Regions from separate parts of the Falsiruegeria litorea R37 genome, predicted to be linked through region 1. Evidence: riboswitches for the same ligand, from Rfam matches in the RefSeq annotation. Region 1 holds a riboswitch; the other holds the start of a gene.
What was found. A riboswitch is a leader RNA that binds a small molecule or an ion and turns the genes downstream of it on or off. The one in region 1 is predicted to bind cobalamin.

Region 1 (3,454 bases):
ATGACCCTGCGCTTGTGTACGACATGCAGCGGCGATCGTGATCGCCCTGCCGAGCGCGACGCGATTGCGCAAGCGCTTCGAGAGGCTGGTTTGCAGGACCGGGTGGAGCTGTTGGACCACGAATGCTTCAGCGCCTGCGCGCACCCGGTGTCGATCAGCCTGCAAGGTGAAGGGAGGGCGAGCTATGTCTTTGCCGGACTGACGCTGATCGAGGATGCGAGGGACGTCGCAGCCACCTGTCAGACCTATTTGGACAGCCCCGGTGGCTGGATCGAAGACGCCCGCCCATGCGGCCGACTGCGCCTATGCCTGAGGGCACGGATACCCGCCCTTTGATACCTGCGGCGTTCCCGCCTTTATCTATCGTACGCCAAGAGGGGGAGGCTCCCGCCCCCGAGCGATCCTGCTGCGCCAGCACCGCTAGCGGCCTTGGGCCGGGCGCCGGGCAACGCCCGGCGCGGTTACGCTTGGAGCGCCGGGACCGCCAAATACACCAAAATGCCGAGCGCAGCGAGGCCCGGCCCAACGGGAGGAGGTGTTTCGTCAGAAACATTGACGACGGGCGGGAGTGCTCCAGGCGCCGTTGTCGCAATCAGTCGACTTGTATGACCGTGGTCGCCTCGACCGGAACCGAATCCACCATCAACGGGCTGTGGCTGTTGGCGTTCAGGGACACTTTGATCTCTACCTCGCCCTTGGGAAGGTTTGTCAGGTGATACCAGTTGCCATAGAGCCGCCCCAGTTTGTCGCCGTTGGCGTAGACATGGGCGTGTCCTTCGCCCGGCACATCTGCCCGCGACGCATTCTCGGGCGAAAAGGTGAAATTCGCAGGCGTAACTTTCAGGTTCCAGCCGGACATCGGGTCCTTGAAGGCTTCGATGCTGACCGACGGCGCGTCGCTGCCTGCTGCAATATTCACCGGTGTCGAGTGGTCGTGCGTCATGGTCTCAGTCGCATCAGCGCCGTGATGCGCCGGATCGCCGTGATCGTGACCGTCAAAGGTGATGCCATTGCCCGCGGCAATGACAAACCCGGCGCCGCCACCAAACACCAGGCCGATGGCAAAAAGAGCGAGGGATCGGGACATGTTCCATCCTCAGAAAAAGACAAAGAAAAACCCCGCCAAGTCAATCTCGGCAGGGTCCGATGAAGCGAGGATCAGGCCGTTGCTTCGGCGCGGGCACCTTCGGATTGCCAGAAGTAACCGGCAAAAGTCCCTAGCAGCGCCCAGGCGGCCATGCCGACGCCAAAGGCGCGGGCGGCAAAAAGCGCGCCAATTTCGGTTGGAACCGGGCCGCTGAAGGTGGACGGTTCAGGCGCACCAATCAGATGGGGTGCCATCAACAGCAGAGCTGCGACTACGTAGCTGACGATGTTGCCACCATAGGCGATCAGCCACATGGCGATGCCAGCTGCAGCCACCGTTGCGGTCCACCAGATCTGACGCGCACCCACTTCGGCTGCGGCCACACCAGGCACCTCAGGGGCCAGCGAAAGACCGGGGGCAAAGTGGAACGCCACAAAACCCGCCAGACCCCACAACAATCCGGTGCGGGCGTTGATCTCGTGCCCTTGACCTTGGGCCACAGACATCAGGGCCACCATAACCAGCGCATAGCCTGTGTAGGTCAGCATGGTGAAGATGATGCTCAACCCGTCGCGTATCGGCTCGGCGAACATGCCCGGCAGGTCAGGATGCGCGCTGACGGCTTCTGCGCCGAAATGCACCAATGCGCCGCTCTCATAGAGCTCGGCGTGCAGCAACACGGGTTGCACAAAAACCAACTGCAGCAGGGCTGTAATCAACCCTGCTGCAGCGCCAGCGAACAACGCGCTGGTCAGAATACGACTGATCATGGCCTTAGTGGCAGGGGAAGCCAGTTGCGTGGCGTACATCGTGGGCCGCGTCGTGCAGGCCCGATGCCTGAACGTGACCGGTCACGGTGATGATCCCCAGGCCCAGTACCACTGCAAAAATAGCGGGCAGGATGCTTGAACCGGCGGCGGCTGCCTTGAGAGTTTTGGTCGTCATATGTCGTCCTCCTAAGCCGTCGCACCCGACGGCTGGTGTTAAAGTTCCGTGCCTGGCAGGTCTCCTGGCTCGCGGGTCAGCGCCTTGTGTTCGCCTTCCCCAAGGGGCAATCCCCAAGAGTGGCTGTCTGAACAAAGGCTCACCGCTTACAGTCGCGGGGGCGGCTCTGGCCTTGATCACCTGCGTGATCGCACCAAATTCCCTCTTAGCATCCGGATTGCTCCGGGTTGACCAAGCCTCTTCATGTAACCGTGAATGGCAGGCTGACGCAATTGCGATTTACGACGCTTCGGCGCCGTTTTGGCGCTTTTGCAGCAAATAAATGTCCATGATCCAGCCGTGATCCGCGCGCGCTCTGGCCCGCGTATCCAGAATCTCGGCTGCGACCGCATCCAAAGGACCAGATACGAGAATCTGCTCTTTCATGCCGACATAGGCCCCCCACCAGATGTGATACGCGCCCATCTCAAGGCTCTGGAACGAGCATTCGCCATCCAGCATCACGGCCACTTTGCCCATCCCATCTGGCCAGCCTTCGTCGCGAATGCGGCGTCCGGTCGTCACCACATAAGGCGCGCCGATATCATTGATTGGGATTGCATGGGCGGCGGTCAGCGCCTGCAAGGCGGTGATGCCCGGGATAACCCGAGTTGTCGGGTAAGGGTTCAGCCGCGATGCAATTCGCAGTGAGCTGTCATAGAGCGACGGATCGCCCCAGATCAACAGTGCCACCTGTTCGGTCTGCGGGTGTTCCGCAATCGCCTCTTGCCAGCGCAGGGCGATGGCGTCGTGCCATTCATCGACACCGCGCAGATAGCCGTCTTCAGAGCGGCGCTTGGGGATGTCGAAATAAGCGACCGTGGGGGAGGTATCAGTCACCTGCGCGATGATCTCTTCGCGCAGTCCGGCCAGATCGGCTTTGTTCTCGCCCTTGCGCGGGATCAGGATCAGGTCGGCGTCGCGGATCGCCTTCGCGCCCTGAAAGGTCACGTGATCCGGGTTGCCGGTGCCAATGCCGATCAGGTTCAGCTCATACATCTTCCAACTCCGCCAGCGGGCCGTACAGGATGAGAGCAGGTGCCGTTCCGATCTCGGCGCTCAGGCGTTGGGCCAACTCTCCCATGGTCGTGCGGTGCAGAGCCTGATCCGGGGTCGAGACCGCCTCGGCCAAAAGAGCAGGAGTGTCCAGCGGCAGGCCGTGTTCGTGCAAGGCTGTGACCAGCAACGGAAAAGTTCGCTTGCCCATGAAGACCACCGTGGTTGCCTGATCGTCGGCCAGTGCCTGCAGGTTCAGGTCGTCGGGCAGTTTGCCGCTGACATCATGGCCGGTGACGAACTGCACCCGGCGGGCTGTCAGGCGGCGGGTCAGCGGGATACCGGCGGCGGCGGCGGCGGCCACGGCCGAGGGGATGCCGGGGATGA
Region 2 (3,454 bases), on a different contig from region 1:
AGGCCCCGGTGTCAGCTCTTCATAGCGCAGACCGATCCAGCGTTCGTTCTTGACGGCGTCGGTTTGGGACATGACGGGGTGTTCCTGCAGAAACTTGAACGTATCCTCGGCGCCGTTGCCGGTTTGATAATCAAGCAACACCAGAAACTCGGGGTTCGCCGCTGCAACCGTCTCCCACGAGGTCCGACCCCAGCTGGTGTCCATGTCGTGGGTCACGTTTTCACCGCCCGCAGCTGCGATCATCGCATCCGGGATGGCAAACTTGCCGGCGGTGAACGGCGCATCGGCAGGACCATCCAGCAGGAAGACACGCGGCTTTGCCAGATCAGCGGTCTTGGCTTCGATTGCTGCCAGCTCATCCTTCCAGCCGGTCACCAGGGCTTCGGCCTTCTCGGATACCTGCATGACTTTCCCCAGACGAAGCACGTCGTTGAACAGCAAGTCCATGCTGGCTGCGGGGCGGTTTTGGTCCAGATGCACGCAGCTCTCAGACAGAATCATCGTCTTGATACCAAAGGGTTTCAGCGTGTCCGGCGTCACGTCACCGCCCGGCTTCATGCCATAGTACCAACCCGCAAAGAACAGATCCGGCTCAGCCGCGACCAGGTTTTCGACCGTGGGATACTTTGGCGCCAGTTCGGGAATGTCACCGCGCAGGTCGTCAAACTCGGGGCTAGTCTTGTACCAGCCGGTGATGCCGGTCAGGCCAACGATCTTGTCCTGCAGATCCAGGGCAAAGGCCATGTCGGTCATGTTCATGTCATGCACGATCAGCCGCTCGGGGGCAGTTTCAAAGGACAACGGTTCGCCGCAGTTGTCGACGGTGATCCCCTGTGCAGAGGCCCCGCCCGCCATGGCTGTGATCAGCGCCACGGACCAGATGTGTTTCATTCCCAAAGACTCCATAGTTCAGGTTGTACGTGTGGTTTTGCGAATGTCCAACGCCGGTATCATCCGGCCTTCGTGCTGAAAGCGCAGGTAATCGACGCCAAAGGTGTCGCGGACATGATTGGGTGTGAGTACCGCATCCACCGGCCCAAAGTGGGTGAGGCGCGTGGATTTCATCAATGCAACATGGGTGGCAAATTCGGGGATCATGACCAGATCATGCACGATCATCACGACTGTGATCCCCAGCCCGGCCACAAGCGAAAGCATCCGCCCCTTGGCGTCCGGGTCCAGATGGTTGGTTGGCTCGTCCAGAAACAACAACGAGGGCCGCTGCGCCAGCGCGCGTGCGATATGCGCCCGCTGACGCTCGCCGCCAGACAGCATCGACATCTTCTTGGCGGCCAGTTGGTCCAGCCCTGTTGTCATCACAATGCGGTTCAGTTCATCCGCGTTCTCCCGGGCCGAGCGGTCCGAGCGGATGGGGATCTGTCCCAAGGCCACGTAATCTCGCAGCGACAGCCGTCCGTCCGGCAATTCCTGCTGGCTGACGACCGCAATCATGCGGGCGCGTTCGACCGCGGGCATCTGTTTCAGGCTGTGTCCCTTGATCAGGACATCCCCCAAAGCCAGATCCGCCGCGCCGCAAAGCAGGTTCAAGAGCGTGGTTTTCCCCGCGCCGTTTGGGCCTGCGATCGCCAGAATCGCGCCTTGCTCCAAGTCGAACGAGGTGCTTTGCAACAAGGCGTCACCGTTCAGGGCATAGTATTCAAGATGACGCGCACTGAGAAAAGAGTGGCGGGTCATGGCCGATCCTCGGATGTGGCCCACGACGCGCGGCGCAATGCAGCCGGGGCTGTCACCCCAAGCAAATTGCAGCGTTTCAAGACGCTGCTTGATCGAATCCAGCGCGCGGTTTGGATCTGGCGAAATGGATCAGTTGATTTCAGCATTGCCCGCTCCGCTTGATGTCAAGCGCGGACAGTAGGTGCCGTTCATGTAAACACGCAACAAACGTGCCATCAAAGCCTCCTTCCAGGACGCCCCGTCCCGGGTTGGTTGAACATAAGATGGCAGGTCTCCTGACTTGCGGGTCGATGCTTGGCCATCCTTCCCGACCGTTTGGGTCAGTGGGTCACTGGCGTCGCTCTGCGCTTACAGTTGCGGGGGCAGTCACGGATTTGGCGCCGAAGGTTGGGCCGCACCGTATTCCCTTTTCATCCCTGGGATAACCTCCAGGAAACCATCGCGCTGTTGAGTGCCCGACTTTGATGGATGTGTCAACAAGCGACAATGTGTGATGGTCCGTCTGATGCCCAAAAGGGCCGCAGACACTGGCGTCAGTCGCGGGCTATCCGATTTGGAATTCTATCTGAAGGAAGATGGCTGGGGTGGTAGGAATTCCAGCCCGATGATCCCTTTCTTCGACTTACCCCGCCAGAGAGCCAAAGTGGGGCATTCCTGGGGGCCTTTTGGGAGTCTGGATACCCTTGGGTAGGTGCTCTGGGAGGGGGGACTGTAGGGGCCACAGAGAGGGCCTCCGGGTGGGTCCTGGAGAGGGTTCTCAGTGGTGGGTTTCTGTGGGGAGGTTCTTACTGGGAATAAGCAGAGATCCCCGGTAAGAGGTCCTGAGAGTGACTAACCAGATTAAGAACCCTTGGCATTCCAGACCCTTAGATGTGCACAGGTGGTCAGATCATCCCGAGGTTAGGGAACTGGTGGATAGGATCTGGGAGGGGTTCCTTGGGGAAAAGATCGCTGAAAGAGGACCTGGCCCGAAACCCAGGATGGGGTTTAGGAAGCAACTCAGGGTAGTGATCCTGGACCTGTACGTGGCTTGGTTGGATGATCCGGAGACGACTTGAACTCAAAGCAATCGCCCACGTCAGCTTCGCGCAGGAAGCGGGCTTTGCAAAGTCGCGAGACAAGGGTGTTTTGAACACTTTGCACAAGAATGGGCGTTCAAAGCTCATCGTCCCATGACGCGCATACTCGACCATCGTTGAAATTGGTCACTGTTAGAGATTGTGTTGACAACGGCTGGCCTGAAATTTTGCCAGATATCGCTTTCAACATTTCGGGCTCAATCTTTACGGACGATACGTCGTTCGGCCAGCCCCAGTCGATTTTTGTTTCCAGCTTCGAGGCCTGCATTTCTCCATTCTCATCCCAAGAGGACAACTCAATCGAGGCACCACATCCAGAAACGCATCTCGCTAAGTCATCATCAGGGCTGACTTTGCGGCCCTCAACAACTAGCGGGTTCCTCATTCCAAGGATGATGTGTTTAATGCTCTGAGGAGAAGCCTCTAGTGTGAAAACTTCGGACGGATGAGAGAGTGAAACCTTCGGTGCAACCGGCGTCGAAATCGGCGTTGGAGTATTGCCTGTCAGTCTCACCCATTCACTTGCAGTATGCGCAGCAGAAGAGAGCAACTTCACAATGCGAACTTCTTCTTCATAGTTCCAACAATGTTGTTTCATCAGAAAAATATGCCTAATAGCCGCTGCTATGTCTGGCACTTCAAGCTCGTCCATACCCAATTGAACCCACTGTGCAGCCGCA

Region 2: it holds a riboswitch for cobalamin, as region 1 does, so the genes downstream of both, TRL7639_RS05000 (ABC transporter ATP-binding protein) here and TRL7639_RS15030 (CbtB domain-containing protein) in region 1, are expected to answer to the same signal.

The regions. Positions count from the first base shown of each region.
Region 1 covers NZ_FWFO01000002.1:298,665-302,118, forward strand. Annotated here, with positions in the region: gene TRL7639_RS15015 (DUF1636 domain-containing protein) at 1-336, shown strand, start outside; gene TRL7639_RS15020 (hypothetical protein) at 593-1,087, opposite strand; gene TRL7639_RS15025 (CbtA family protein) at 1,159-1,857, opposite strand; gene TRL7639_RS15030 (CbtB domain-containing protein) at 1,862-2,032, opposite strand; cobalamin riboswitch at 2,070-2,283, opposite strand; gene cobF (precorrin-6A synthase (deacetylating)) at 2,312-3,070, opposite strand; gene cobA (uroporphyrinogen-III C-methyltransferase) at 3,063-3,454, opposite strand, start outside.
Region 2 covers NZ_FWFO01000001.1:1,006,536-1,009,989, forward strand. Annotated here, with positions in the region: gene TRL7639_RS04995 (ABC transporter substrate-binding protein) at 1-891, opposite strand, end outside; gene TRL7639_RS05000 (ABC transporter ATP-binding protein) at 910-1,695, opposite strand; cobalamin riboswitch at 1,944-2,151, opposite strand; gene TRL7639_RS05015 (DUF2971 domain-containing protein) at 2,851-3,454, opposite strand, start outside.